Regions from separate parts of the Streptomyces sp. NPDC054841 genome, predicted to be linked through region 4. Evidence: riboswitches for the same ligand, from Rfam matches in the RefSeq annotation. Region 4 holds a riboswitch; each other region holds the start of a gene.
The links. A riboswitch is a leader RNA that binds a small molecule or an ion and turns the genes downstream of it on or off. The one in region 4 is predicted to bind cyclic di-AMP.
Positions count from the first base shown of each region.

Region 1 (7,499 bases), on a different contig from region 4:
TGGCCCACGAGTCCGGCCCGAGCTGACCGGTGCTCGCCTCTGAACGCTCGTAGCAGGTGGTGCACTCGACCTCGCGGATCGGTGCCGAGACGCCCGCGGACCGGTCGGCGCCGATCGTCCATTCCGCCCGGCGGATCACCGTGTGCGCGGTCATGCGAAGTGCTCCGCTCCGATGCCGCCGATCAGGGCGTACAGCACAGGCACATTGCGCTGCTCCGCGCACGTTCGGTGCGCGTACACCGACTGCCCGGCGCCTCCCGCCGCAGATTCGTGCACCCGCACGCATACGTCCGCGCCCGGCTCCGTGCAGTACGTACACGGCGGCCGAGCCGCCCAGCGCTGCAAAGGGGTAAGTGTGTCACTCATGCGTCTCTCCGACCCGAACTCGGTATCTGACGCCCCTCATCGTGGGATTGATCTGCCGCTGGTCTCATACGGCCCAGCGCGCAGCGGGCGTATATTTCGCGCATGGCTGGTCGGGCACCTTGGACAGACGTCAGGTTGCGCGCCGCATGGGCGCGCGGTGACTGGGCCGCTGTCCTCCGCGAGTACAGGCGCGCCGCCGGCCTCACCCAGCAAGCACTCGAATCCCTGGTCGGCATGCCGCAGCCCCACATCTCGGCTATCGAGTCCGGCCGCAGGAAGGTGAAGACAGACGCGGTACGGGCCCGGATCGCTGAAGGTCTACGGGTGCCACCAGAGCTGATCGAGGCGGGGCAGAGCACCACCTACGGCAAGTGGGAGCCGCCACCGGAACTGCGCGAGCGAATCGCCCACGGCCACCGAACCGGGCGGGCCGATCTACGCACCGCCGACTGGATCGGCGAGGTCCTGACGACGCAGCGCCGCGCCGAAGACGAGGTCGGCGGGGCCGATCTCTGGGCAGTCGTACGCTCCCAGCTGGACGCCATCACGAGACTGATCCCGGGAACCGCCGGCACAGCTGCCGACAGGCTGATGCTGCTGGCCGCCGAACACGCGCACTGGCTCTCGTGGGTGGCCTGGCAGCACAACCAGGTGGGTTCCGCGCTCGGCTGGCTGGACGTGGCCCATGGGTGGGCCGTTGACGGCGACCACATGGACATGTCGTCGTGGGTCCAGCGCGTGAGGGCCTTCTACTGCCGGCAGAGCGGCGACCCGCTGCGCGCGCTGCGGACGGCCGAGGCTGCTCGCCGGGTCCCGGGCACTTCCTCCGGGGCAGCCGCAGTAGCGGCGCATGAGGCGGCGATCGCGGCGGCAGCGGTGGGCGAACGAGACCGCTCGCGACGCCTGTCGGACGAGGCATTCAGGCATGCTGCGCGCGTCCCCGAGGAGAGTGACCGTCCGGGCTGGCTGTACTGGCTCACCCCGGCGCGGGCACAGCTCCAGGCGGCGAGGTGGCCTATGCGTGCCAAGACTGGCGTGAAGCTGCTGACGGCATTCGTGCTGCGCTGCCCGGCCTCGATGGTTACCCGCGCGACCGGGCCCGCTTTCAGCAGCGCCTCGACGACGCCGTACGTCGTTCCTAGTGGACGAGCCTGATGCTGATGATCGGCTCGGCTGCGCGAGCGGGGACACCGTGTTGTTCAGCGGAGGAGGGCCTGGTCGAGGACCCGGCACCCACGTGAGGACGGTCGCCCGCGGCGGGCACACGCCCTCGACCCGCTCTTCCCGTACAGCCGCCATCCACACCGCTCGGCGGGCATGCCGTGCCGGGCGGGGTGCTGGAGCGGATCCCCGCCACGGGCTCCCCCGCCACAGGCACTACCGCGGGGGCGGGGAACGCTCAGAGCGGAAGCAGGTCCGGGCGCTTGGGCTCCACGTGATCGCCGGATGATTCGCCCCGCAGCCGCCGGCCGATCCACGGTACGAGGTACTCGCGCGCCCAGAGGACGTCGTCACGGCGGACTTCGAGCGTGCCACGCGGCGGCAGTGGCGGCCACGGCTGGTCCGGGTCGGCCGGCACGTCGATGCCGAGCACCTGGGCGGCACGGAGCGCGACGCGCGTGTGACCCTCGGGCGAGAGATGCAGCCGGTCGTCGTCCCAGGCGCGCCTGTCCTGGACGGACTTGAGCGACCAGAGGTCGAGTACGGGGCAGTCGTAGCGGTCGGCGATGGCGCGGACATGCGCGGTGTACGTGGCGATCTTGCCGCGCAGATGGCGCAGCACGGGTACGCCGCGGGTGTCGAAGCCGGTGGTCACCATGACGGTGCCGACGGAGGCGGTGAGGTCGGCGACGGCCCGTTCGAAGCGTTCCGCGACGTCGTCGGGGTCGGTGCCGGGCCGGATGATGTCGTTTCCCCCGGCGCAGAACGTCACCAGGTCGGGGGCGAGTTCCTTCGCCCGCGGGACCTGTTCCTCAACGATCTGGTCGAGGAGCCTGCCTCGTACGGCGAGGTTGGCGTAGCGGAAGGTGTGTTCCGGTACCCGGTCGTCCAGGAGGACCGCGAGTCGGTCCGCCCAGCCGACGAACTGTCCCTCAGGTCCCGGGTCTCCGACGCCCTCGGTGAAGCTGTCACCGATCGCCGCATAGGACCCGATTGCGCCGTTTGTTCTTGATCGCGAATCGTCTGCCACGTCGAGACATCTTTCCTCGCGGGAAGTGACCTACGCCACCGTAGGGAGGGGTTGACGCGGGGTGATATAGGCCACCCGGTCAGTTTTCCGCAAAGCGGGAATACCCGGAAGGAGCAGGAACGCGCGCGTCCGCCGGCCCCACGATGCGGGGCCGGCGGACGGTGAGACGCCGTGTCAGGTACGGACGTCGCGTCAGATCGAGACGCCGTGCCGGCGGAGGTAGGCCAGCGGGTCGATGTCCGAGCCGTAGCTCGGGCTCGTGCGGATCTCGAAGTGCAGGTGCGGGCCGGTGGAGTTGCCGGTGGAGCCGGAGAGGCCGATCTGCTGGCCGCCGGTGACACTCTCGCCGGACGCGATGGAGAGCTGGGAGAGGTGGGCGTACTGCGAGTACGTGCCGTCGCTGTGCTTGATGACGACCTCGTTGCCGTACGCGCCGCTCCAGCCGGCCGACACGACGGTGCCCGGGCCGACGGCCTTCACGGACGTACCGGTGGCGGCGATGAAGTCGACACCGGTGTGGTAACCGCTGGACCACATGGAACCGGCGGTCTTGTACGCGGTGCTGACGCCGCCGCGGACCGGCGCGAAGAAGCCGGAGAAACTGGTCTGCGCGGCGGCGTTCGCGGCGGCGTTCGTGGCGGGGGCCTCGGCGGCGGCCGGAGCGGCCTTGGGGCGCTCGGCGGTGCGGGAGGCACGCTCGGAGGAACCGGACGGCTTCTCGCTCTTGACCGGAGCCTTGGCCTTCCGCTCGGGCTTCGCCTCGCTCCGGACCTTCGCCTCGCCCTGGGCCTTCGGCTTGCCGCCGAGGGTCAGCTTGAGTCCCGGGTGGATCAGCGACGGGTCCTCACCGACGGCGGCGCGATTGTCGGCGTACAGCTTCTTCCAGCCGCCGTTGACGCTCTGCTCCTGAGCGATCTTCGACAGGTAGTCACCGGCCACGACGGTGTACGTCGCAGGCGCCTTGGGAGCCTTCGGCGCATGCGGGGCGACGGCCTTCTTGGCGACGGCTGCGATGTGCTCGGGGGCGGCGGAGGGCGCGGACTTCTCGGCGGCATGGGCACCGAGGGCGCCGATGAGCGGGAGCGCGATGGCGGCCCCGCCCGTTCCGGCGGCGACGAATCCACGCGTGATCGGGTTGGCCCTCGGACGGCGATGCTTACCCTTACCGGGCATGGCGAATTCCTCTCCGCCGCCTGCGAGGTGAGCTGTCGGGTTCGGGCTGGAGATGCCCGGCCGCGCATGGCGCGCGACTTCACCCCGAGCCGTCCGGGATCCCGGAACGGCGTACTACCTGGGTCCCCCGCTCCTGCCACACGTGGGTGGGTGCGATATTCCGGACGGCGGCAGGATTAGGCGTTCCGACCGGATTGCGGTGACCGTAAGCGAGCCGGGTCGGCGCGAACAAGCCATCAATTCCACCGGGAACCCTTCCGCCTGATTTCGACCTGGATTTCCCGGTCACCCTCTGTAAATCACGGATCTTCGATTTCCTACGTAACAAGGGAGTTCACATGTCCGGCATCACCACAGAACGTCACAGATATGATCCCGCTCACGAACCCGAGCCCATCTCCCCCTTAACTCGGGCGCGTTACCCGAAATGGACTAATACGGACAGATCGTCCATTAGGCTCGATTGGCGCCAACTACACACGCAGGCAAGGAGTGCGCCACCCACCCCTTTCACCCAAGTCATTCCACTTGCCCCGCATTGTCCCTTTTGTGTCGCGGCCGGCTCGGCAAGCGAAACACTTCCGGGCCGCCCACCAAGTGCGCCGTGAACTCCCGGAGTTCACGAATCGGCCGCCCGGGGCTTCCGCCCAGGTGCTGACCGGACCCGGACCCGGGCGCGGTCAGCGGCGCCGCAGCCGGATCACCGTCGCGTCAAGATCACCGTGGAGACCCGTGTGCAGCCCATGGTGGAGCAGGACGGAGCCCCGGTGAACGACACCGGTGTCCAGGCACTCGTCCCGCATCCGGTAGTGGACGGTCAGCGCGAGGCCGTGCACGGGGTCGCTGAAGCACAGCCGCAGCTCGAGAGGGGTTGGGAGGCGAGGTACTCGGCGTCGGCCGTGCGGATGCGCGGCCCCCAGTGGAGATGGAGAAGCTCGTCCCGTTCGGTGACGAGCAGCGCATAGCTGCTCGTACTGCCGGACAGAACCCAGATACGACCGCTGCCAACCGACTCGATCACCCCGGCCTCTCAAATTCGCACACGTTCGCACATCATCGCGCGCGATCCACCATCGGGGCAACGGCCTGCACCTTGCCTTCAGGTGCGCCCAGGGACAGCGGCACGAAGGTCCAGCAGCTGTTGGGCATGCACCGGCACGTGGTCCTCGGCGAGACCATCGATGAGGCCACCAAGCGGAATCGGCTGGTCCAGTACGAGCGCGCGCGGCGTACTCCGGTTGCCCTCCTGCGGCGCGGCCCTTCCAGCGGAGCCGAAATGATTGCCTGAGGAATCGATGTCGTATGGTCAGGAACGCGCCATTGTCGGCGAGCGCCGACCGCAGACACGGAGGAGCCACCGTGACGCAGCAGCTGCCTCAGATCCCGTCGACCGAACCCGAGCTGGCCGGGGTGCGCAACTTCCGGGACGTGGGCGGACTGCCGACCGTTGACGGGCGCCTGGTGCGGCACGGGCGGCTCTTCCGCAGCGGCCATCTCGCGCACGCCACCGACACCGATGCCGCCTTCCTCGCCTCGCTCGGGCTCCACACGATCTTCGACTTCCGCAATGCCGCGGACCAGAAGCTGGAAGGCCCGGACGTCGAACTGCCCGGTGTGCGCAACCTCAACATCCCGCTCACCGACCCGGCGGACGGCGCCGAGTTCTGGAAGATGGTCCGCGAGGGCGACCTCGACCAGCTGAGGTCGATCCTCGCCGACGGCAAGGCGGCCGCCCGCATGGTCGCGTCGTACCGCGTGATCATCAAGGAGCGCACGGCCGAGCACAGCCGTGTGCTGCACGCGCTGGCGGAGGACAGCGTCCCGGCCCTGATGCACTGTGCGGCGGGCAAGGACCGCGCGGGTCTGTCGATAGCGGTCTCCCTGCTGGCGGTCGGTGTCGAGCGGGACGCCATCGAGGCCGACTACCTGAAGTCGAACGACCCGCACCGCCGCTACAAGGTGCGCCGCGGCGACAACGCGCCCGCCGGGATGTCGCCGGAGGTCATGGAGCTCCTCAGCCCGCTCTTCGACGCCCGCTCCGAGTACCTGGCGGCGGCGTTCGAGACCATCGAGGAGACCTGGGGCAGCACCGAGAGCTATCTTTCCGAGGGCCTCGAGATCACGCCCGAGACGCGTGAGCGGCTGCGCGACCGTCTGCTGGACGGATCGGCCTGAGCCCTTGCCGGGCGGCGGGTCACTGGCCGCCCACGGTGAACAGCAGATAGAGGAAGGCCGCGAAGAGGTGGCCTGCCACCAGATAGGCGAAGAGCCGGACGATCAGTCCGACGGGGAACGCGGATTCCTGGCTCGATTCCTGGCTCGATGACGGCTTCCGGGGCATGGCGGTCTCCTCAGGCGTGCGGGTGTACGTGCCACGGGGGCACACAGGGGCAGACGTGCGGTGTGCGGATCAGACGTGCGGGTGTGCGTGCGGGTCGGGGCTCTGCAGCAGCGTGTGGACGAAGAGCAGCTCGGCCCCGCCGATCGTGGCGGCGGCGATACGGTGCGGTGTGAGCGAGTCGAAGTGGGCGCTGTCCCCGGGGTCGAGTTCATGGACCGTGTCGCCGAGGCCGAGCCGCAGCCGCCCTTCGAGTACGTACAGCCACTCCTCGCCCGGGTGCACCCGCACCAGTTCCTCCTGGGGCCCGGAGTACGGCACGCGCACCCGCAGCGCCTGCATGGCGCGCCCGCGGCCGCCGGCCTGCCGGTACGTCCAGCCGTCGGCCTCCGCGGGGCCCATCCGGCCCGCGCGGATGATCGCGTCGCGCTCCGGCGGGATCTCGCCGAGCAGCTCGGCGACGGTCGTACCGTAGATCCGGGCCAGCGCGAGCAGCGTCGGCAGCGACGGCTGCCGGTTGCCCGTCTCCAGCCGCGACAGATGGGCGGGGGAAAGGCCCGCCCGCTGGGCGGCGGCCTCCAGGGTGAGACCACGGCGGCGGCGCAGCTCGCGCAGCCGCGGTGCGACATCGGGCAGCTCGTCCGCTGCCTGTCCGGCAGGTCGTCCGGCAGGTTCTCCGGCGGGATGTCCGGCGGGAAGGCTCATGCCTCCATTGGGCCAGGATGTTTCCTCTGGGGCAAGTTTCTTGCCCCAGAGGCAAAAGCGCTCAGCGGTTGGCCACGGCCTGCTTGACGAGGGTCTTGCCGAAGTCCCACATCAGCCCGCTGCCGCCGTGGGCGTCGTCCATCACGGCGCTGAAGGCCTCGACGAACCGGTCGACCTCCTGCTCACCGATGATCAGCGGCGGAATCAGCTTGATCACTTCCAGCTGGTCGCCGGAGACCTGGGTGAGGATCCGGTGCCTCTGCAAGAGTGGCACGACGACCATCTGCGCGAAGAGTCCCTTGCGGGCCGCCTGCAGCACCGTCCAGCGGCTGCGCAGCTTCAGGGAGGACGGCCGGCCGAACTCGATCCCGATCATCAGCCCGCGCCCCCGGACGTCCTGCAGCAGCTCGTAGCGGTCGACGAGCGCCGCGAGCCGCGTCCGCAGCAGCTCTCCGGTCACCCGTGCGTTCGCGACGATCTGCTCGTCCTCGATCACGGAGAGGACGGCGAGCCCGGCCGCCATGGCTTGGGCGTTGGAGCCGAAGCTCGCCGAGTGCACCAGCACCCGGTCCATCGACGAGTAGACCTTCTTGAAGATCCAGTCCTTGCCGAGGGTCGCGCCGACCGGCACATAGCCGCCCGACAGTGCCTTCGCGACACACACCAGGTCGGGCTCGACGCCGTCCTCGTGCTGGTACGCGTAGAAGTCGCCGGTCCTGCCCAGCC
Region 1 covers NZ_JBSGZO010000214.1:240-7,738, forward strand. The annotation lists gene ACWGI8_RS25545 (DUF7848 domain-containing protein) at 1-154, opposite strand, end outside; gene ACWGI8_RS25550 (hypothetical protein) at 151-366, opposite strand; gene ACWGI8_RS25555 (helix-turn-helix domain-containing protein) at 502-1,521, shown strand; gene ACWGI8_RS25560 (SGNH/GDSL hydrolase family protein) at 1,766-2,557, opposite strand; gene ACWGI8_RS25565 (M23 family metallopeptidase) at 2,750-3,730, opposite strand; cyclic di-AMP (ydaO/yuaA leader) riboswitch at 3,735-3,889, opposite strand; gene ACWGI8_RS25570 (hypothetical protein) at 4,411-4,566, opposite strand; gene ACWGI8_RS25575 (hypothetical protein) at 4,656-5,018, shown strand; gene ACWGI8_RS25580 (tyrosine-protein phosphatase) at 5,090-5,905, shown strand; gene ACWGI8_RS25585 (DUF6126 family protein) at 5,925-6,071, opposite strand; gene ACWGI8_RS25590 (helix-turn-helix domain-containing protein) at 6,141-6,773, opposite strand; gene ACWGI8_RS25595 (aspartate aminotransferase family protein) at 6,835-7,499, opposite strand, start outside.
Region 1: another riboswitch for cyclic di-AMP. It lies ahead of ACWGI8_RS25565 (M23 family metallopeptidase); the one in region 4 lies ahead of ACWGI8_RS24565 (C40 family peptidase).

Region 2 (7,499 bases), on a different contig from region 4:
GCACCGGCTGGAGCCGTACGGGGACGAGCCGCGAGTGGCGGAGCTTCGGGAGCGGGCCAGGCCGCTGCTGATGGCTCCGGCGTGAGCCGTACGACTCACGTGAGGCGTGTCCCACCTGGTTTAACGCGATTGTCGGTGGGCCAGTGCATCATCGGGGGGTCGGGCCGCGGCGCGGCCGCGATCAGGTGCCGCGCCACGTGGGACGGCGCAGCCTGGGTGGGAGGTGTGTGATGACGGCGGCGTACGACTGCGACGTGCTGGTGATCGGTGGCGGGATCGTCGGCCTCTCGACGGCGTATGCCCTGACGCGCGCGGCGCCGGGCACCTCCGTGGTGGTGCTGGAGAAGGAGTCGGGCCCCGCCCGGCACCAGACCGGCCGGAACAGCGGAGTGATCCACAGCGGGATCTACTACCGGCCGGGGTCGCTGAAGGCACGTTTCGCCGTGCGCGGGGCTGCGGAGATGGTCAAGTTCTGCGCGGAGTACGGAATTGCGCATGAGGTCACCGGCAAGCTGATCGTCGCCACCGGGCGCGAGGAGTTGCCCCGGCTGCACGCCCTGGTCCAGCGCGGCAGGGAGAACGGGATCCCGGTGCGCGAGCTGGGCCCGGCGCAGATCACGGAGTACGAGCCGCAGGTGCGGGGACTCGCGGCGATCCAGGTCGGGACGACCGGGGTGTGCGACTTCGGTGCGGTCGCGGCGCAGCTCGCGGAGGCCTCCGGCGCATCGGGCGCGGAGATCCTTTACGGCGAGGAGGTTCGGGCGGTCGACCGGCGGCCCTGGGGTGTCGCGGTCCGTACGGCCTCCGGGAGGATCGTCCGCGCCCGGGCCATGGTGAACTGCGCGGGGCTGCATTGCGACCGGGTGGCGCAGCTGGCGGGCGACGAGCCGGGCATGCGGATCGTCCCGTTCCGTGGTGAGTACTACGAGCTGGCGCGCCCCGAGCTGGTGCGTGGCCTGGTGTACCCGGTGCCGGATCCGGCATTCCCCTTCCTTGGGGTCCACCTCACCCGGGGCATCGAGGGCGGCGTCCACGTGGGACCGAACGCGGTCCCGGCCCTGGCCCGCGAGGGCTACGACTGGTCCACGGTCCACCCGCGCGAGCTCGCGGCCACGCTGAGCTGGCCCGGCTCCTGGAGCATCGCCCGCCGCCACTGGCGCTACGGCGCGGGCGAACTGCACCGCTCCCTCTCCAAGAGCGCCTTCACCACGGCGGTCCGCCGGCTCCTGCCCGCCGTCACGGAGGACGATCTGCGGCCGACGGCCGCGGGGGTGCGGGCCCAGGCGGTGCTCCGGGACGGCACCCTCGTGGACGACTTCCTGATCAAGGAGGCCCGCCGCACGGTCCACGTACTGAACGCGCCCTCCCCGGCGGCGACGGCGTCCCTCCCGATCGGCCGCGAGGTGGCGAAGCGAGTGTTGGCGCACATCACGTGAGGGCGGGCCCGGACCGGATGGGCTCATTCTGAGCCCCGCTGGGGTCTCCCCGTGCCCGCAGGGCACAGGGGGGAGACTGAGGTACGGGGTACGGGGTCCGGGGGGCGGTGGCGCGAGGTCCGGGGGGCGGCAGCGCGGGGTCCGGGCGGGGCCCCGGTCACGGCCCGCGCCGTACAATCGGGGCATTGTGTCTGAGTTCGAGAACGTCACCACCGAAGGCCCCCATGTCAGCGACGCGCGCGTCGTCATCACCCGGGCCAAGGGCGAGCCGCGGTTTCCCGGCGGGCCCGCCGCCGATCCGGCCGGGTCGCACCACGAGCGACGGATCCGCAGCTTCCAGCCGCGCAGGAGCCGGGTGACCGCGGGGCAGGGCGATGCGCTGCTGCGGCTGTGGCCCACGTGGGGGCTGGACATCGACGGACTGCGCGTCCTCGACCTCGACGAGATGTTCGACGGGCTGCCGGTCGTCCTGGAGATCGGCTTCGGGATGGGCGAGGCGACCGCGCAGATGGCCGCGGCGGACCCCGGCACCGGCATCCTCGCCGTCGACGTGCACACGCCGGGCCAGGGCAATCTGCTCGGGCTCGCGGAGCGTACGGGTCTGACCAACGTCCGCGTGGCCAACGGTGACGCGATCATCCTGCTCCGCGAGATGCTCACGCCGGACGCGCTCGACGGGCTGCGGGTCTACTTCCCGGACCCCTGGCCCAAGAAGCGCCACCACAAGCGCCGGCTGATCCAGCCCGAATTCCTCACCCTCGCGGCGAGCCGGATGAAGCCGGGCTCGGTCCTGCACTGCGCGACCGACTGGGAGCCGTACGCCGAGCAGATGCTCGAGGTCCTCACCGCTCACCCGGACTTCGAGAACACCCAGGCGGACGGCGGCTACGCGCCCCGCCCCGCCTTCCGCCCGCTGACCCGCTTCGAGGGCCAGGGCCTCGACAAGGGCCATGTGGTGCACGATCTGCTCTTCCGCCGCCGGAGCCGGTGACACCCACGGCCGGCAGCTCCACAACGGCCTGGCTCCCGACCGCCGGTAACACCGCGACGTTCAAGGCCCCGACCGCCGGTAACACCGCAATGATCAAGGTCCCGACCGCCGCTGCCACCGCCCGGGGCCGATAACACCATCGCGCGCTGTCAGTGCCCCTCGTTAGGGTCATCGGGTGTCCGACTGGTCCCCGCAGCCGCATCTGGCCGCTCGCCCGGCCGTCCCGGCCTGCGACGAACAGCCGCTGTTCGACGCCGTACCCGAGCGTGCGCGCTGGCGCTACAAGCCGCGCCGCGACTTCTGGCGCAGCAAGACCGTACGCGCCGGGACCCTGATCACCCTGCTCGCGCTGTCCGGTCTGGTCATCCTCGCGCTGGTCCGCGAACAGACCGGCACCGAGGGCTTTCTGGTCGGCCTCGGCCTCGCCGTGCTGCCCGTCCCGCTGCTGATGGCGGCGTTCCGCTGGCTGGACCGGGTCGAGCCGGGCCCGTGGCGGAATCTCCTCTTCGCCTTCGCCTGGGGCGCCTGCGCGGCTGCCCTTGTCGCGATCATCGCGAACTCGTTCGCGACCCAGTGGATAGCCACCGCGACCGCCGATCCGTCGCACGCGGACACGATCGGCGCGACCGTCATCGCCCCGGTCGTGGAGGAGAGCGCCAAGGCGGCCGCCGTGCTGCTCCTCTTCCTCTTCCGCAGACGGGACTTCACCGGCATCGTCGACGGCGTCGTCGTCGCCGGCTTCACCGCGACCGGCTTCGCCTTCACCGAGAACATCCTGTATCTCGGCAACGCCTTCGGTGAGGACCAGGCGTTCGGCACGTCCGGCTTCGCGTCCGTCACCGCCGCGACCTTCTTCGTACGGATCGTGATGTCGCCGTTCGCGCATCCGCTGTTCACGGTGCTGACGGGCATCGGGTTCGGCCTCGCGGCGATCACGGCCCGGCGCCGGAGGTTCCGCAGGACCGTGTTGCCGCTGCTCGGTCTCACCCTCGCGATGGGCATGCACGCGCTGTGGAACGGCTCGGCGAGGTTCGGCCCGTTCGGGTTCTACGCCGTGTACGCGGCGTTCATGGTGCCGGCGTTCGGGCTGCTGACCTGGCTGGCGATCTGGACCCGGCAGCGCGAGCTGCGTACGGTCGCGGCCGAGCTGCCCGCGTACGCGGCGGCCGGCTGGCTCGCCCCTGCCGAGCCGCTCGCCCTGTCCTCCATGCGAGCGCGCACGGTGGCCCGCGACATGGCCGGCCGTACCCAGGGCCCGGCGGCCGCCCGCGCCGTCTCCGAGTACGAGGCCTTCGCGACCTCGCTGGCCTTCCTGCGCCACCGGGCCCAGCGCGGCGCGGGGGGCCCGGACTTCGTCGCCCGCGAGCAGGAGCTGCTCCATCATCTCTGGCAGCGCAGGAGCGTCGCGGGCCCGGCCCTCACGTACGCGGCCCGCGCGACGGGCCAGGTGTGGCAGCCACCGCCGTATCTGGACTACGACGGCTACAACCCGTACCGGAGGTAGCGGAGAACGCGGATCGCCGCGGCGTCGCGGACCGCACCGCGGCACGAAAAACCGGCAGCCCAGGCGTCGGGGGGGTGCGCCAGAGCTGCCGGTGACTCGAGTACGAACCCGGCGGACCAGGACCATGGCCCAGTCCGGGCCCAGGCCCGGACAGGTCCTCCTAGGCCCAGTCCGGGCGGACAGGACCTAGTGTCGTGGCCGGAACGGTTCACCGGCTCGCGACGCCCTGCACGGCACCTCGCTGCGTTGTCGCATCACCCAAGTACGCCCAGTACGAGGGCGATACTCCGCCTTGCGATGCACCGCACCGGACGCCGCGAGCTTCCCGGCAAACCTTTCCGGCCACGGCACTAGACGGAGAGCCCCTTGTCGCGCAGCCACGCCATCGGGTCGATGCCGTCGCCGCCCGGGGTGTGCACCTCCAGGTGCAGATGCGGTCCGGTGACATTGCCGGTCGCGCCGACGCGCCCGATGGTCTCGCCCGTCCCGACGGTCTGCCCCACGCCGACGGTCATCGACGACAGGTGGCAGTACCAGACCTCGGTGCCGTCCTCGAGCTCCAGCACGATGCGGTAGCCGTACGACCCGGACCAGCCCGCCGACTTGACGGTGCCTCCGTGCACGGCCTTCGCCGGCGTGCCCGTGGGCGCCGCGAAGTCGAGGCCGGTGTGGTAGCCGGAGGACCACATCGAACCGGCCTGGCCGAAGGTCGAGGTGATCGTGTACGAGGACGTCGGCAGGGAGTAGCTCGCGGCGAGCTTGGCGAGCCGCTCGGCCTCCGCCTTGCGCGCGGCCTCCTCCTCGGCCAGCCGCTTCGCCTCGGCGGCCTTGGCGGCCGCGGCCTCGGCGGCGGTCTCGGCCGCGGTCTGCTGCGCCTTCGCCTCCGCCGCGGCCTTCTCGGCGGCGGCCTTCTCCGCGGCTGCCTTCGCCTCGGCCTCGACCTCGGCCTGCTGCTGCTCCGCCTGCTGGAGGATCCGGGCACGCAGGGCCTCGCCCGCGTCACCGGCGCCCTGTCCGTCGTCCGCGGCCGTGTCGGCGACGGAGAAGGCGGTGAGCGGTGCGTTGTTCCGGCTCTCCGAGTCGGAGTCGTCCGAGGAGAGGAGGGAGCCCACGCCGGGAAGCGAATCCGCGTCCGGGAGGTGGTCCGTGATGGCGTCGGGGAGGGATATGGAGACCGGCGGCTTGTTCTGCGCGGTGGCCATGCCGCCCGCGCCGACCGCGGCGATGACGCCGACTCCGAGAACGGTGGAGCTCCGGGCGAGTCCGTTGCGCTGCTTGACGACGCGATGCCTGCCACGGACCGGACGGACCGATTCCTCGGTCGGGTTCCATTCCTCCGCCCCGGTGGCCGGGGCCCACTCGTTGGTGGGGACCCACTCGCTGGTGGGAGGTTCCTGGAGGGCAGGCTCGTTGGACGCCACGGAGGCGTTCTCCTTTCCTTCCTTATCGCCTACCGGGTTAGCTGACGGGTTCGGAGCAGGAAGGTCTCCTACGAGCACTGCGAAGTGCCCGATTCACCCCAATAGGTGGTTCCCCGGTTCCCTTGCGGGATTCGGCGCGTGCGCACGGTGCCGTCTCTTGCGACGACTGTGACGACCGCGCTGCGTTATCGAACGTTAATAGACACGGGGGGCGGATTCCAAGCTCTTCCCAGTGATCGTTAGCGACATTGGCCTGGACTTTTCAGGCACAACAGCACCGAATCGGGCGAGTTGACTGCCCCTCAATCCGGTCAGCCCTTCTGACGGTGAGTCAAATGTTATGCGGAGGGCTGTGTTTCGATTACGGTCCGTGGCGCTGCGTTCCCAGCGTTCCGTTCACGGAACCACCGGCATCGTCCTGCGCCGCTCCGGCTGCCGTTCCCCGGGCCTGGTGACCGCCAACAGCGCCATGTCGTCCGTCGACGCGCCGCCCGTATGCCGCTGTACGTCGGCGACGACCGCGTCCAGCAGCTCCTCCGGTCCGGAAAAGATCCGGCCGCCCAGCCGCTCGCCCGGATCGTAGAAGACGCCGTGCGCGTCACGCGCCTCGGTCAGCCCGTCCGTGTAGAGCAGGAGCGTGGCACCGGCCGCGTACCGGGTCTCGTACGCCCGGTCCGGCGAGGCCCCCAGATCCCCCATGCCCAGCGGCAGCGAGATCTCGGGCGGCTCCAGCATGCCCAGCGTGCCGTCCGCGGTCAGCAGGAGCGGCGGGGGGTGGCCCCGGTTGAGGATCCGGACCGCTCCGTCCTCGTGGGGGATCTCGGCGAGCACGGCGGTGGTGAAGCCCTCGAACGCGTCGAGCCCGGAACGCATGCCCTCCCGGGCGAGCGCCCGCTCCAGCCGCTGTGCCACCCCCTCCAGCGAGGACTCCTGCTCGGCGGCCTCCCGGAACGCCCCGAGGATCACGGCCACCGCTTCGACGGCGTCCAGCCCCTTCCCCCGTACGTCCCCGACGACCAGCCGCACCCCGTACGGAGTGTCCTGCGCGGCGAACAGGTCCCCGCCGATGAACGCGTCCTCCTGCGCCGCCTCGTACCGCGCGGCGATCTGCAGCCCGCCGATCCGGTCGGCCGGCGTGGGCAGCACGGCCCGCTGCGCGGCCTCCGCGATGACGCGCGCGGAAGCGAGGCGCTCGCCGCTGCGGCGTACGACCTGGTTGATGAAGAGAGCCAGCACGGAGACCGTGAACACGGTCAGCAGCTCCGTCACGGCCGGGATGTCGGAGACGGTGCCGTTGTACGCATGCAGCCCGGCCACCGCCGCGACGGCGGCGACTCCCGTCAGCAGGGTGAACAGCGCCGAGAAGAAGGGGGCGGCGACCAGCGGTGCCGCGGCGAAGAGCGGCGACGCGGTGTACGACTCCGGGGTGCCCAGGTCGAAGAAGATCCCGCCCACGATCAGCAGGAAGGGCAGCACCCGGACCATCCTGCGGCCACCGTCCCGCCGCTGTCCGTTGTCGCCTTCTCGCTGCCCCACCAGTGGTCTCCTGCCAGGTCCGCCCACGGCTGCGGACGGTACCGCGCCCCATTCAGGCTGGCCGGAGCCGCGCCGCTCAGCGACTCACCATCGGCCAACCGGACCAGTCAGGACCAGCCAGGACCGGCAAGAACCGGCAAGAACCAGCCGGTGCCCATCAGGGCCGGCCGGAACCAGTCCGGGCTGATCGGCCACCAGGGGGCCCTCCTGGTGACCGGCTCCCGTCCGACCGTCGGACGGGAGGCGCCTCAGTCGTCGCTGAGGTTGCGCTCCGCGTACACCTTCATCGCGTCACGGACGAACACAGCCGTCCCCTCCCCGTGCCGGTCGTAGTTCGCCGTGAAGCGCGGGTCGGCGACGTACATCTCGCCGAGCCCGATGACGTACGACCTGGTCGGGGCGGTCGTCACCGACAGCCATTCGCACTGCCGCTGCGCGATCGCCTGTGCTTCGTCGCTGTCGGGCGCCAGTCCGTCCTTCAGAGCCTGCCCGAAGTCACGGGCGATCGCGACCTGACGGTCCTGGAACGCCTTCTTCTCCTTGGCGCTCAGCGAACGCCACCAGCGGTCGCCCTTCTCGTACGCCTCGCGGCCCCAGCGTTCGGTGACCTC
Region 2 covers NZ_JBSGZO010000168.1:4,282-11,780, reverse strand. The annotation lists gene ACWGI8_RS22325 (MFS transporter) at 1-85, shown strand, start outside; gene lhgO (L-2-hydroxyglutarate oxidase) at 231-1,436, shown strand; gene trmB (tRNA (guanosine(46)-N7)-methyltransferase TrmB) at 1,624-2,427, shown strand; gene ACWGI8_RS22310 (PrsW family intramembrane metalloprotease) at 2,603-3,931, shown strand; gene ACWGI8_RS22305 (M23 family metallopeptidase) at 4,282-5,352, opposite strand; cyclic di-AMP (ydaO/yuaA leader) riboswitch at 5,364-5,499, opposite strand; gene ACWGI8_RS22300 (PP2C family protein-serine/threonine phosphatase) at 5,749-6,837, opposite strand; gene ACWGI8_RS22295 (MerR family transcriptional regulator) at 7,137-7,499, opposite strand, start outside.
Region 2: another riboswitch for cyclic di-AMP. It lies ahead of ACWGI8_RS22305 (M23 family metallopeptidase); the one in region 4 lies ahead of ACWGI8_RS24565 (C40 family peptidase).

Region 3 (7,499 bases), on a different contig from region 4:
GGCGGGCAAGACCTACAGCGACAGCGGCACCACCAACTGCCACTGAGTGATCGCCTCTCGCACCCGGCAGGGGCTGTCCGCGGCGAACCCCCGGACAGCCCCGTCGGCTTCGATGCTGCCGGCCGCCTGCGGCTTCGCCGTCCCCGAGCGGCCCGGGCCACGCCTGCGTGCGGCTGAGGACCTCTTCGACGACCAGCTCACACCGCGGTGCTCGAAGCCAGCCAGGATGCGACAGCCTCGGCGATGGGCTGACCGGTCTCCAGTTGTACGAAGCCGAACTGCCCGCCCTGATTGCACTCCAGGAACCACCAGGTGCCGTCATCGTCCTCAGCGAAGTCGAAGGCGCCGTAGGCGAGCTGGGCGAGCGACATGTAGGCGCAGATGGCCTCCGCGATGCGGGTGGGCACCTCGGCCGGGACCCAGACACCGCCGTCGTCGACGAAACGCCAGTCCACCTCGTCGGGGTCGGACGCCCTCCGTGCGGCGAACAGTTCGTCCCCCACACAGGTCAGCCGGATGTCCGCGCGCTTGGGCACACGCTGCTGCAGGAGCGTGGGGCCGGCGGTCACTCCGGTGAAGTCGGCGTCCGGCTCGACGGGGGTGGTGGGTAGTGCCAGCGGCGGGTCGCTGGGATGCGTTCCCGAAACCGGCTTCACGACGAGGTCCGGGTACTGGGCGGCGAACTCGCGTGCAACCTGCGGAAAGCTGGTGATCAGCGTGGGGGGTACCGCGAAGCCGCTGCGGTGGGCGACGCGCAGCTGCCAGGGTTTCCAGCGGGCTTGCGCGGCGGCGACCGGATGGTTCATCCAGCGCACGCCCGTGCAGTTCAGCGTTCCGTACAGGGCCTGTTCGGCCTCGGCGGTGAGCCATGCGGACTGATGGGCGGCGCGCGCTGCCGGACGGCCGGGCCGGCGTACCCATATCGAGCGCAGTCCGCTCATCCCCACCACACGACCCCCGGCCGACAGATGTCCGTCGAAGTCGCCCCGCACGTACTCGGCGGACAGGGCGGCCTGGCCCGGGAGGTCGGCGGGGTCCAGACGTACGACCGGGATGCCCGCATCGTCCAGGGCGGACACCACCATGTCCGCGGTCACGTCCTCGACGCAGGTCAGTACGAGCACGGTCATGGGGGCCGTCAGTCGTCGAAGTGCGTTTGGGAACCGGCGGTGGACGTGGTGGTGCCGTACGCCAGCAGCAGGTCGCGGTCGCTGATGGCCGGGCGCCCATCGGGCAGGACGTTCAGCTGACGCGTGGGGTCATAGGCGTAGGGAATCACGGCGGGCGGGGCCGAGGCCGGGCGGGCGTAGTTCAATGCGAACGGTTTCATCACGTCTCCTCTTGCGTGCCGGACGGGCGGCAGGCTCTGCCGGCTCATCGGGCAGGGGTGCTGAATGGCTTGTGGCATGCGGCCATGTGGTCATGCGTCGTCCCGGTCGGAAGACAGCGGTCGGATCGTCGACAGCGATCAGGCGGGCGGCGCGCAGTCACCGACAGCGATCGGGGGGCGGCGCGCAGCCACCGACAGCGTCCTTTCCGGCCGCGACGACAGCCGCAGATATCCGGGCTCGCCGAGTGGGCGGCGAGTACGTTCTCGCCGAGCACGCCGCCGGGGGGAGGTACTGCCGGCCACCGGCCGCTGCACTCGTACGGATGACTGGGTCTACGGCTGAGGTCGCACCGCAGCATGGGCGGTGCCGGTTCCGATGACCGGCAGCGCGTGGGTCGACCCGACGGCGGAGGCGCGGCTGACGAGCTGCCGGGTGGTGATCCGGGGGCGTGGGGCGCGATCTCGTCCGACTGCAGATATCAAGGTGGCTCCGTACTCCGAACGCCTACGAGGTGAGCTGTCGGGTTCGGGCTGGAGAGTCGCCCGGCCGTGGTTCTCACGGCTTCACCCCAAGCCGCCCGGGTACGCGATGTCCCGTACGGCGCAAGTGGGTCCCCCGCTCCTGCCAGGCGGTGTGGTGATGTGCTGCCGCGTGCGCCGGGGGCAGGATTCGGCGGTCCGGGCACGCGGTGTTCGACTTATCCGAACGCCGAGCACGTTAGAGGGATCTTGCGTTCGAGCACAAGGTCTGCACAAGTGAACTCGTGTCAACTTGCCTTTTTTACAAGAGAGTTCATGGTAGGTAGGCCCGGTACCCCCGGTAAAGGGGGATGCGTGCACCTCGTATGCGTATCAGCAATCCAGGCTGCTACGACGGGCCCGGATACGCACGCATGGCTGCATGGCTGCAACCGCACCCGCCCGCCCGCGTGTGACGCGCGGGTGACCCGCGGGTGATGACCACCCCCACTCACACAGCGCTCACCTGAGGTGACTCGGCCCGCATGATCACCCCGGCACCCGAGGTGAGCCCGTCTTCCCTGGCAGTGGGACCGGTCCGGTGAAACGATGTCCGTAGACAGCAGCCGCCGGTGCGGCGCGTCGTCGTGCCCGCCCGGCCAGGAGCAGGGAGGCGCGAGCGATGCAGGGTGACCCCGAGGTCCTGGAGTTCCTCAACGAGCAGCTGACCGCCGAGCTGACCGCGATCAATCAGTACTTCCTGCACCACAAGATGCAGGAGAACTTCGGCTGGACCAGGCTTGCCGCCCACACCCGGCGGGAGTCGTTCGAGGAGATGAACCACGCGGAGGTCCTGACCGACCGGATCCTCGTGCTGGACGGCCTGCCGAACTACCAGCGACTTTTCCACGTCCGGGTGGGCCAGACGGTCACGGAGATGTTCCAGGCGGACCGAGAGGTCGAGGTCGAGGCGATCGACCGGCTGAGGCGCGGCATCGACGTCATGCGGGCCAAGGGCGACATAACCTCGGCGAACCTCTTCGAGTCGATTCTTGCCGACGAGGAACACCACATCGACTACCTCGACACCCAGCTCGAGCTGATCGAGAAGCTCGGTGAAGCGCTCTATCTGGCCCAGTTGATCGAGCAGCCGGAGGGCTGAGCCCCGGGGTTCACACTCCGGCGACGGTGACCACGGCGTCGGTGGCGAAGCCCAGCAGCAGGCCCAGCAGAATCATCCAGGCGGTGAGTTCCTTCATGGCGGCCCGGCGAACGACGGCGAGCAGCTCGATGATCACGTAGAGGATGGACCCGGCGGCCAGGCCCATGAAGGCAACGCTGAGGGTTTCGTTGACCACCTGCCGGCCGACCAGGGTGCCCACGAAGGTGGGACCGCCGCCGATCAGGCCGAGCAGCGCGAGGGTCCCCCAAGAGGGCCGCTCCCCCTCGGCGGCCAGCGGGGCGACGATTCCGAAGCCTTCGGTTGCGTTGTGCAGGCCGAAACCGATGACCAGCAGGATTGCCAGCGAGATCTTGCCCTGCGCCGCGGAGTTGCCGATGGCCAGGCCTTCCGCGAAATTGTGCAGGCCGATACCGATGGCGATCATGAAGGCGAGGCCGGCAGCTCGCGAGTGGGCCTTGGCCGTCAGTTCGGTGGTGGCTGCCGCTCCAGGTCCGTCGGACGAAGCCACGGCGGATGCCTTGCGCCGAGAAATCCATAGGTCGTAGTACACGAGGCCGCACAGACCGACAGCGAGACCGGCGATGAGCACCGAGCCACCGATGGCCGCTGCTCCCCAGTGCCGATCACTCAGTGCGGCGTCGGTCGGCTCCCATCCCTCGCTGAGGACGTCCCAGAACAGGAACAGCAGGATGCCGACGGCGACGGCGTTGAGGGCGGCGCTCAGGCGCGGGACGGGCCTGCGCAGGCGGCCGACGGGCAGGCCGAGGAAGATGGTGAACCCGGCAATGGCTCCCAGCAGAGCGATCTGCGATTCAGACATGACGATCCAGGTGGAACTGCACAGGGACTGACCCCGACGCGGGATAGGTAAGCCTTACCTAATTAGCATTACCCTGTCCGGAGCCCGCCGCACCTCGGCCGGCCATTGCTCAGCCGAATGGGGCCTGGACGCGAGAGGCCCCCGGTGGTTGCGGGGGCTGGTTCTCAGGCGAGGACGTTCACGGCTCGGGCGATCACGAGTCCGAGGATGAGCAGGGAGATGAGGGACTGGACGGCCATGGCGATCTTGGCCCACGGAGCCAGTGGCATGACGTCGGTGGGGCTGAAGGCGGTGGAATTGGTGAGCCCGAGGTAGAGGTAGTCGACGTATCGGGGGCGCCAGTGCGTGGCGTTCAGGTCGGAATTGAGCTGCTGGGGGAAGGCGAGTTCGGGGGTGGTGGGCATGTGGTGGGCCCGGGCGGCAGCTCCGCCACTGTCGAGTTCGAAGTACATCAGGGAGAAGGCGAGGACGGTGGAGGCCCAGACGACGCCGCCGGCCTGCAGCAGGCCGGTGGCGGAATTCGTCTCGGTCCCGCCGTGGATGAGGTCGTCGACCAACCGGACGGTCGACCAGATGGCGCTGACGGCCAGCGCGCCGACCAGGGCGATCGATACTGCGCGCAGGGCGGCCGAGCGGCGGCTGATCCGGCCTGGGTCGCCCGCGATCAGCGTCACCAAGAGCAGTCCTTCGACGAACGGGAGCAGCCAGCGGGGTCCCAGGCGCAGGTCGTCGGGCATCAGCAGGGTCAGCGCCATGGCGACGATGACGGCTCCGGCCATCGGCCATCGGGCCTCGCCGAACGCCGCCTGCTGCGGCTCCAGTTCGTGCGGATTGCTCGGACCGCCGGCATCGGTGGGGTGATGTCCGGTCATGCTCGGGTGCTGCGCGGGTTCGGGGCGCGGGTGCTTGCTTGCGGCTGCGGCCACAACCCACAGAGTGCCGTCGCTACGGAGGCGGCGTGCCGGTCCGCCGGGACGACACGCCCCGCACCGGGTCCCGTGGCGGGATCGACGGACGCCGCGACCGCCCACCTGACAGCGCCGTCAGGCCGGCGGGTCAAGGCCTCTTGTGGCATTCCATCACCCCGGTCTCCTCAGGAGGCCAGGCGGCGCCGCCGCCCGCTTTGTCACTGAACGTACCTCGAAGCCGCGCGAGGCACCTCCCGCCGGATGCGCGTGTCCGTATCCGGCCGACGCAGGTGGCGCGTGCGGTGCGTCCCTGGGTCGGCAGGCCCCAGGGCACGAGAATCAGTGGAACCCCCGTACCGAGCGGGCCCTGTTTGCGGCTCGGCCCGCGGTACGGCGCCCCCTGCACGAATGGGCCCGACCGCGCATCACCATCGACACCAAGAACTCCGGCTGTAATACCAGGCAACCTGGACAGCCGACTCGTCCTCCTAGGGACCGCATGGGCGCACAGACATTCAGTGGGCATCGGTCGCAGACCGTCCCTGAACGGCCGCCCGTTGATACGAACAGACGCGGGAGCTCGCAGCAAGAATGCAGGAACGTACAGCAACCTCGGCCAACAGGCGGCTGCTCAGCGTGGACTCGGCCCGCGCCATCGCCGTGTTCGCCATGTTCGCCGCGCACATCGGACCCCCGGCGAAGCCCGAGGGCGCAGGCTATCTGCTGGTCGCCTTCGATGGACGCGCGCCCGCCGTCTTCACCTTGATTGCGGGACTTTCGCTGACCCTTTCCCGGGGCGGCACCAAGCCACGTCCACCGCTGACCGGCACGCTGCGCGCCACCCTCGTACGCTGCGCCGTACTCGCCGTGCTCGGCATGGCGTTGACGGAGCTCAGGTCGGGGATTGCGGTGATCCTGACGTTCTTCGCCGTGTACTTCCTGACAGCGGAACCGCTGGCCCGTCTGCGCACCCGCGCACTCATCGCGGTCGCGGCAATCTCCGTGGTGCTGGGTCCGGTCCTGTCGTACTCGCTGGGGCCGTACTTGGGACACCGCGCCGCCGGACGCGGCGGCTACCCCGGATTCGATGCGGTCACCACCTGGTCCGGATTCAGTGAGGCGCTCGACACGCTGTTGGTGTCCGGCGCCTACCCCTGGCTCACCTACTTTCCTTACGTCATCGTCGGCATGGCGCTGGGCCGGGTGGCGAACCTGACCCGGCCCGGAACAGCCCGTCGGCTCATCGGCTGGGGAGCACTGTCCGTCCTGGCCGGGCATGGGCTGTCCGCGCTGGCTCTTGGGCCGGCCGGCGGGCGCGCGGCGTTGCTGGATGCCATAGCCCACAGTCACGCCTTCGCGATGAACGCCCCCGATCCGGTACAGGCCGTGCTTGCCCGACAGGCCGGGGCGATACCCAGCACCTCCTGGGCCTGGCTGCTGGTCGACGATCCCTACAGTCAGACGCCCTTCGAGACCATCGCCAACATCGGCGTCGGCTGGCTCCTCATCGGCCTCGCAGTCGCCGCCTGCCGCCTTCACGTGCTCGAACTGCTCCTGCGTCCGCTGGCCGTCGTCGGGACGATGGGCCTGTCGGTGTACGCCATTCACGTCCTCGCGCGGGCCGAGCTGCAACCGCAGCACGGTTGGCCGGCCCTGGGTGCCTTCTGCGGGGTCTCGCTGGTGGGGTGTGTCATCTGGGCGTATGCCTTCCGCGGCACTTCGCTCAGGCGCGGGCCGCTGGAGTGGGCCCTTCAGACGATCACGCCGATCCGGAAGGCACCCACCCCCGAGAACACAGCGCCCCAGGAGGCGTTGACCCAGCGCGGATGACGTGCCACGGCCCGCCCTGGCCCTCGTCAGCCTCATCACCGGCCCCACGCCGGATGAGCGGGCGCCGCGGGCCGGAGCTCTTCTTCCGGCTCAGAAATTGTCGGCTTCGTCGCGACGGACGGGCCGCCCTTCCCCGTAGAGCAGGTGGAGTCACCCCCGGGCTCCGAGCGGCCCCGGCCGGCGTCCCCCCGTCGCAGGCCGGGGCCCTTCATGCTCTCAGCGGCCACGCCCAGTGCGCTGCAGCCAACGGGGCGGCGCACTGCACCTGGTACAGCAGGCTGTCGAACTCGCGGGCCGCCTTGAAGACAGCCAGGCCGACCTGGAGGCGGCCCGCGGGGGCCAACCGCGAGCTGACGCGGGCCCTCAACCAGGTCGGCCGGGGAAGCCCCGGGGGCCTCGTAGCGGCGCGTTGTTGTCAGCGATCATGGAATTGCGTGATCGCTGACACGTTGTCACGGGCGAGTGGGGACAGGCGGGAGCCGAAGATGAACCAGCGCAGCACAAGTACCGTCTGCCTGAAGCAGCCCCCAGCGATGCGGACCGTCGCGTCGTTCGCGTCGAGAGGGCCAGTCAATGGACTCGACCGGCTCAGAGGACGATGTCCACGTCGTACGTGCGCAACCAGTGGTCGAGCTGCAGCGTGGTCTCCAGGGCGGCCCGGCTCATGCCCTGCCTCAGGGCGGCGGCGCCGTGGTCGCGGATCCGCGCGCCGAGGCGGGGTGCGAGGAACGGGTCGAGCGGGCTGGTGCCGCCGCGGACGACGTCGGCGAGACGTTCGCGCAGGGTGCGGTTGTAGGCGTCGGCGCGGATGGAGGGGTAGGGGGTCTTGACGCGCTGGGCGACCGCTTCGGGGAGGAGGTCCTTCATGGCGGCGCGGAGCAGGCTCTTCTCCCGGCCGTCGAAGCTCTTCATGGCCCAGGGGACGTTGAAGGTGTACTCCACCAGGCGGTGGTCGGCGAACGGCACCCG
Region 3 covers NZ_JBSGZO010000216.1:2,596-10,094, reverse strand. The annotation lists gene ACWGI8_RS25730 (CBM96 family carbohydrate-binding protein) at 1-46, shown strand, start outside; gene tgmB (ATP-grasp ribosomal peptide maturase) at 198-1,130, opposite strand; gene tgmA (putative ATP-grasp-modified RiPP) at 1,139-1,330, opposite strand; cyclic di-AMP (ydaO/yuaA leader) riboswitch at 1,817-1,972, opposite strand; gene bfr (bacterioferritin) at 2,472-2,951, shown strand; gene ACWGI8_RS25710 (ZIP family metal transporter) at 2,962-3,792, opposite strand; gene ACWGI8_RS25705 (hypothetical protein) at 3,957-4,664, opposite strand; gene ACWGI8_RS25700 (heparan-alpha-glucosaminide N-acetyltransferase domain-containing protein) at 5,292-6,530, shown strand; gene asnB (asparagine synthase (glutamine-hydrolyzing)) at 7,119-7,499, opposite strand, start outside.
Region 3: another riboswitch for cyclic di-AMP. It lies ahead of tgmA (putative ATP-grasp-modified RiPP); the one in region 4 lies ahead of ACWGI8_RS24565 (C40 family peptidase).

Region 4 (7,499 bases):
CTCCCCCGGGGGCTCGATCAGCGCCATGTCCGCGATCTACGACACGATGCAGGTGGTGACCTGCGACGTGGCGACGACCTGCCTCGGTCAGGCCGCCTCCACCGCCGCCGTGTTGCTCGCGGCGGGCACGCCCGGCAAACGAATGGCCCTGCCCGGCGCCCGGGTCATCGTCCAGCAGCCCGCCCTGACCGAGCCGCTCCAGGGCCAGCCGACCGATCTGGACATCCAGGCACAGGAGTTGCTCCGGCTGCGCGAGCAGCTCGCCGCCATGCTCGTGCGGCACACCGGTCGGAGCGCCGAGCGCATCGCCGCCGACCTCGAACGCGACACCGTCCTCGACGCGGCAGCGGCCAGGGAGTACGGCCTCGTGGACCACATCATCAAGAACCGCAAGACGTCCGCGATTTCCACCGGCGCGAGGTGAGCCGGCCTTGCTGCCTCCGGAGCTGCCGCCCCTGCCCGCACTGACGCGCGCCGAAAGCGAGTTCATCGACTGCTATCTCGAAGTCGTCGACCAGCTGGGACGGATCAACCCGGCCCACGGCACGCACACCTATGGCGCGCTCCGTGCCGCGCAGGCACTGGCCGCACGGGCCGCGGCGCTCAGGGACTCACTGGCGCTGATGCACGCGCGCGGCGAGAGCGAGCTGCACTCGCCCACACTGACGCGCGCCCTGCGGGTGTTGGACGGGGAGCGGAGGGCCTCCCGAATCACCGTGCCGCCCGAGCCGACGAGTTGACGGCGGGCCACACGGAAGCCCGGAAGGCCGCTCGCGCCATGCCGGAGGCGTACGAGTGGGTGTCGCCCATCCGGACCACTCGCAGCTTCGGCATAAGTATCGGGCGAGTTGCGCACAGCGTTGAGCCATCTGATCGAATGCGGCGTTCCGTTGCTGGTACGGCGCTCGTCACGCGGCCACGCGAACTCGGCCAAACGGCCCTGTCCACTCCAATGGATCAGTGGTGAGGAGCTTCACAAATCGTCGTTTCAACTCGGAAATCCGGCAGAAAGTGCGTCAAGATCCCTGGGACGACAAGCCCCCGCCACCGCGGCGGGGCGGTCCGGGCGGACGCCGAGTCCTGCCGCCGCACCGGATGCCTGGTCGACATGAGGGCTTCGGCAGGAGTGGAGGACCCGAGCAGTACGGGCCGGCCGCATGGCCGGTCCTCGGGGTGAAGCCGCTAGCGCGGCCGGGCGTTCTTCGCCGGTCCGAACCCGACAGGTCATCCTTCACAGGCGGCTGACGAAGGGTTGCGCATGACTGCGCAGACACATGTCCCGTCCCTGTTGTCACGGACGGGTGCCGTCTCGGCTCTCACACTCGCCGCCGTCGGCGGCTCGCTGATCATGCCGGGCGGCGTCTCCGAGGCCCAGGCGGCCTCGGCACACGCGACGAAGGCCCTGAAGGTGGCCGCGTCGAAGAAGGGAGCGCCGTACAGGTACGGGGCCACCGGTCCGTACCGGTTCGACTGTTCAGGGCTCATTCTCTACTCGTACGAGAAGGCCGGTAAACGCCTGCCGCGCACGGCGCAGCAACAGTACAACCGCACCCGGCACATCTCCGCCCACAAGCGGCAACGCGGTGACCTGGTCTTCTTCCATGCCGGCGGGTATGTGTACCACGTCGGTATCTACGCGGGCGGCGGCAGGATCTGGCACTCGCCGAAGACCGGATCCGTCGTGAAACTGAGCAAGATCTGGTCCAAGAACGTGCGGTACGGGCGCGTGCGCTGACCCTGTGGGACCGCGTCACGCGATCGGCTGAATGCGCCGATCGGCTCAGCGGTGGCATGTTCCGCGGGGCGCGGGCTACTCGTCATGCATGCCTGATGACGAAAGCCTCCGCGCCTCGCGGGACGAGACCGAGACGGAGCAGGCCGACCGTAACTTCGTCGAGCTGCTCCAGGAGCTCCGGGTCATCCAGACCGGCGTTCAGATCCTGTTCGCCTTTCTGCTGACGCTGGCCTTCACGGCCCGCTTCCCTTCGCTCAACTCGTTCCAGCGCGGCACGTACGTGACGACGCTGATGCTGGCCGTTGTCGCGGCGGCGCTGTTCACCGCGCCCGCCGCATTGCACCGCGGTCTGTTCCGCAGAGGTGCCAAACGGGAGATCGTCGACATCTCCTCCCGGCTGGCCGGCATCGGCATGGCGGTGCTCGCCCTGGCGCTGACCTCGGCGGTACTGCTGGTCGTCGATGTCGTGCACGGCACGCCCGAGGGAGTGATCGCCGCGGCCGCGACGCTGCTCGTCTGCGCGGGGCTGTGGGGCCTGCTGCCCTGGCTCGTGGGCCTGCACATCACCTCGCAGGAGGACTCGCAGGAAGACCCGTCGTCAGCGCCCGGCGCAGGGCGGTGAGGGCCCGCGCCGGCGGCCTTCTCCACGGTCCGGGCGGTACGCGGCCGGACCGTGGCCACCGGCCGGGTCACCGCCGCGCCGACCGCCCGGCCGGCCGCCACCCGGTCAGCCGGGGTTCTGCACGGGGGCGGCGGCAGCCCAGGGCAGGACGATCCAGATGGTCTTGCCGCCCTCCGGGGTGGGGCTGACGGACAGCCGCCCGCCGCACTCCGCGGTGAGCCAGCGGATGATCACCATGCCCCGGCCGTTGTCCTGCTGGACGGCTGCGGGCAGCCGCTGCGGCCATCGGGGGTGACTGTCGGTGACGCCGATGCGCAGCTGCTCGTCGCGCTCCAGCCGGACGTCGACCGTGAAGGTCGGCGACTGTCCGAAGGTGTGCTGCACGGCGTTGGTGGCGAGTTCGGAGACGATGAGCCGTACGGTGTCGGCCGCTTCGGCCTCCCCCGGCAGTCCCCACTCGGTGAGGATGTCGGAGACGTATCTCCGCGCGGCGGGGACCGAGGCGGGATTGCTCGGCAGAGTGACGGATGCTTCCTGGTGATCTGCCATGGCGGGCTGTCCCTTTCCCACCGGGGCCGGATTGCGGCACGTAGCGGATGATGTGCCGGAACAGCCTCGGATTGTGCTTCGCGCCAGACTGCCACTCCTGCTGTCGCCGGTGGTGCCGTTCCACCAGGATATGCATATATCTGTCGCTCAAAGCGGTGAACTCTGCGACGCGAGACCGTATTTGGGCTCATACTCGGCGCTGCGATTCGCCGGGGTATTCGGCGGCCGAAGGAGGAGACGGGGATGCGGCACGGTCCCGTGGTGCGCCGGCGCAAGCTCGGGGAGGAGTTGCGCGGGCTGCGGCTCGGCGCGGGCCTCACCAGCCGGGAGGCGGCGCGGCTCGTGGGCTGGCACCAGTCGAAGGTGAGCCGGATCGAGACGGGCACGAGCGGGGCGAAGCCGGCGGACGTGGCCCGGCTGCTCGATGCGTACGGGGTCGTCGACCAGCGGCTGCGTGAACTGCTGGGGACGCTGGCCGGTTCGGCGGACGGCGGCGGTACGGGCTGGTGGCACGCCTATCGGGGGGTGATCCCGCCGCAGTACCGGGACTTCATCAGTCTGGAGTCCCAGGCGAGCACGGCCCGGACGTTGGAGACGTCGGTGGTGCCAGGGCTGCTGCAGACCCCCGACTACGCGCGGGCCGTGACCCGTTCCGCGCTCGAAGGGCTGCCGTCGGCCACCGTGGACTCACTGGTGGAGGTCCGGATCGCCCGTCAGCAAGTGCTCCGTGCGGAGCGGCCGCTGGAGTTCAGCGCGGTGCTGGACGAGGCGGTGCTGCGGCGGCAGGTGGGCGGTCCGCGGGTCATGCGCGGACAGTTGAGGAGGGTGCTGGACATGGCCCGGCTCCCCCATGTCCGGCTGCAGGTGCTGCCGTTCTCGACCGGTGGCTATGTGGGACTCACCGGACCTTTCGTTATCTTCTCTTTTCCGAACACTTCTGATCTGGACGTGGTTGTTCTTGACCACTTGACGAGTAGTCTCTATCTGGAGCGGAAAGAAGACCTTGATGCGTACGGCGCCGCGTTCCGCACCATGCAGGCGCATGCGCTCTCGCTCCACGACTCGTTGGATCTCATCACCGGGATCGGTGACGGCGCGTAGGGAAGGCACCCCCCAATGTCTGCTCACGACGCACTCTTACACACCCCGCTGCGCACTCCGTGGCAGCGCAGCAGCCGCAGTGTCGGAATGAACAACTGCGTCGAGACCGCACGCTGCGCCGACGGCGCTCTGGCCGTGCGGGACTCGAAGAACGTCCATCTGCCGGTGCTGCGGTTCTCCCCCGCCGCCTGGACCGGCTTCCTGCGCGGGCTGGGAGAGGACTCGGCCGGCTGACGGACCCACCGGCTCAGACGGCGGGCGCGCTCCCCAGGATGGTGGCGACCGCCGTCTCGACCTGCTGAGGCGTGAGATCGGCCCGCGCGGTGAGCCTGATCCGGGAGATGCCGTCCGGCACGGACGGCGGCCGGAAGCAGCCGACTGCCAGTCCCCGGGCCCTGCAGTCCGCCGCCCAGCGCACGGCCGACTCCGGCGACGGCGCCTGTACGGAGACCACGGCCGCGTCCGGACGCGCGGCCGTCAGTCCGGCGCCCGTCAGCCGGTCGTGCAGCGTCGTGGCGACGGCACGCGCACGGTCCGCGAGGGCGGGTTCGCGGCGCAGCAGCCGCAGGCTCGCCAGGGCCGCACCCGCCGCGGCCGGGGCGAGGCCGGTGTCGAAGATGAAGGTGCGGGCGGCGTTGACCAGATGGTCGATGACCCGCGCCGGGCCCAGGACCGCACCGCCCTGGCTGCCGAGGGACTTGGAGAGGGTGAGGGTGGCCACGACGCCCGTGGCGCCCGCGAGTCCCGCCGCGTCCAGGGCACCCCGGCCACCGTCGCCGAGGACTCCGAGGCCGTGCGCGTCATCGACGACCAGCGCCGCGCCGTGCGCCCGGCACACATCGGCGAACCCGGTCAGCGGGGCGGCGTCGCCGTCCACGGAGAAGACCGAGTCGGAGACGACCAGGGCGCGCCGTCCCGGGTGCGCGTCGAGCGTCTTGCGCACGGCCTCGGGGTCGGCGTGCGGCACCACAGCGGTCTCGGCCCGCGAGAGCCGGCACCCGTCGACGATCGAGGCGTGGTTGCCCGCGTCCGAGACGATCAGGGACCCGTGGTCGCTGAGCGCCGTCAGCGCAGCGAGATTGGCCGCGTACCCGGAGGAGAACACGAGCGCGGCCTCGAACCCGCAGAACTCGGCCAGCTCCCGCTCCAGTTCGGCGTGGAGTTCGGTGCTGCCGGTGACCAGCCGGGAGCCGGTGGCGCCCGCGCCCCAGCGCCGGGCCGCCTCGGCCGCGGCCGCGGTGATCTCAGGCCTGCGGGTGAGACCGAGGTAGTCGTTGCTCGCGAGATCGAGCAGGGTGGCGTCGGCGGATCGCGGGCGGAGCGTACGTACGAGCCCGGCGTCCGCGCGGCGCCGCGCCGCGCCGTCGGTCCAGTGGAAGGGATCCTGGGGCAAGGCCTGGGACATGAGGCTCCGGTCCTTTTGTAGGCAGCGCACAGACCCTATCCCTGGACAGGCGAGGTCAGAGTGTGGCCATACACACACCTCATTCGGCGTCTGTTGTGGAGTTCCTCCTTGGCCGGGGAGTGTCCGGTAGGCGAGGATCGGCGCCATGGACCTCCTGAACACGCTGGTGGACAAGGGCCTGCGGCGTGAGCTGCCGACCCGCGAAGAAGCGCTCGCCGTGCTGGCGACCTCCGACGACGATCTGCTCGAAGTGGTGGCCGCGGCCGGAAAGGTACGCCGTCAGTGGTTCGGACGGCGAGTGAAACTGAACTATCTCGTCAACCTGAAGTCCGGTCTGTGCCCGGAAGACTGTTCGTACTGCTCCCAGCGGCTCGGCTCCAAGGCGGAGATCCTCAAGTACACCTGGCTGAAGCCGGACGAGGCGTCGCAGGCGGCGGCCGCCGGGGTCGCGGGTGGCGCGAAGCGGGTCTGCCTGGTCGCGAGCGGCCGGGGCCCGACGGACCGGGACGTCGACCGGGTCTCGCAGACCATCGAGGCGATCAAGGAGCAGAACGAGGGCGTCGAGGTGTGCGCCTGCCTCGGGCTGCTCTCCGACGGCCAGGCGGAGCGGCTGCGCGCCGCGGGCGCCGACGCCTACAACCACAACCTCAACACGTCCGAGGGGACGTACGGGGACATCACGACCACGCACACGTACGCGGACCGCGTGGACACCGTCGAGAAGGCGCACGCCGCCGGTCTCTCGGCCTGCTCGGGCCTGATCGCGGGTATGGGCGAGAGCGACGAGGACCTGGTCGATGTGGTGTTCGCGCTGCGCGAGCTGGACCCGGACTCGGTGCCGGTGAACTTCCTGATCCCGTTCGAGGGCACGCCGCTCGCCAAGGAGTGGAACCTGACGCCGCAGCGGGCGCTGCGGATCCTCGCCATGGTGCGGTTCGTCTGTCCGGACGTGGAGGTACGGCTCGCGGGTGGCCGCGAGGTCCATCTGCGTACGCTCCAGCCGCTCGCGCTGCACCTCGCCAACTCGATTTTCCTGGGCGACTATCTGACCAGTGAGGGCCAGGCCGGCAAGGCGGACCTCGAAATGATCGCGGACGCGGGCTTCGAGGTGGAGGGCACGGACACCACGACGCTTCCGGAGCACCGGGCTGACGCGGTGGCGGGCGGTTGCGGCTCGCACGGTGGCGGTGGCTGCGCGCCCTGCGGTGACACACCGCAGGAGACCACCCAGGCCCCCGCGGAAGCGGCGGCGGCTCGCACGGATCTGGTGGCGGTGCGCCGCCGCGGCGCCGGGACGGACCTCGCGCCCAATGCGTAGCCCCGACGCGCGCGAACTCGTCGCCCTCGACCGGGCCCATGTCTGGCACCCGTACGGCCCGATGCCGGGCCGTACGGACCCGCTGGTCGTGGAGTCCGCGTCCGGAGTACGGCTCCGGCTCGCCGAACCGGCCCACGGCCGCGCCGAGTTGGTCGACGGGATGTCCTCCTGGTGGTCGGCGATCCACGGCTACAACCACCCGGTGCTGAACGAGGCCGCGCGCGGCCAGCTGGACCGCATGAGCCATGTCATGTTCGGCGGGCTCACCCATGAGCCCGCCGTCCGGCTCGCCACCCGGCTGGTGGACATCACCCCGGAGCCGCTCCGGCATGTCTTCCTCTGCGACTCGGGCTCGGTCTCCGTCGAGGTCGCCGTGAAGATGTGTCTCCAGTACTGGCGCTCGGTGGGACAGCCGGCGAAGCGGCGGCTGCTCACCTGGCGCGGTGGGTACCACGGGGACACCTGGCAGCCGATGGCCGTGTGCGACCCGGACGGCGGGATGCACGAGCTGTGGTCGGGCGTGCTGCCCCGGCAGGTCTTCGCGGACGCTCCGCCGTCCGGGTACGAGTCGTACCAGGAGACGTACGCGGATCACCTGCGGGAGCAGATCGGGCGGCACGCGCACGAGCTGGCCGCGGTGATCGTGGAGCCGGTCGTGCAGGGCGCCGGGGGGATGCGGTTCCACTCCCCCGGGTATCTGCGGGTGCTGCGGGAGGCCTGCGACGAGCACGGTGTACTGCTGATCTTCGACGAGATCGCGACCGGGTTC
Region 4 covers NZ_JBSGZO010000200.1:622-8,120, forward strand. The annotation lists gene ACWGI8_RS24555 (ATP-dependent Clp protease proteolytic subunit) at 1-424, shown strand, start outside; gene ACWGI8_RS24560 (hypothetical protein) at 432-740, shown strand; cyclic di-AMP (ydaO/yuaA leader) riboswitch at 1,104-1,255, shown strand; gene ACWGI8_RS24565 (C40 family peptidase) at 1,259-1,735, shown strand; gene ACWGI8_RS24570 (DUF6328 family protein) at 1,824-2,357, shown strand; gene ACWGI8_RS24575 (ATP-binding protein) at 2,463-2,906, opposite strand; gene ACWGI8_RS24580 (helix-turn-helix domain-containing protein) at 3,150-4,007, shown strand; gene ACWGI8_RS24585 (DUF397 domain-containing protein) at 4,023-4,241, shown strand; gene ACWGI8_RS24590 (8-amino-7-oxononanoate synthase) at 4,255-5,412, opposite strand; gene bioB (biotin synthase BioB) at 5,558-6,730, shown strand; gene ACWGI8_RS24600 (adenosylmethionine--8-amino-7-oxononanoate transaminase) at 6,723-7,499, shown strand, end outside.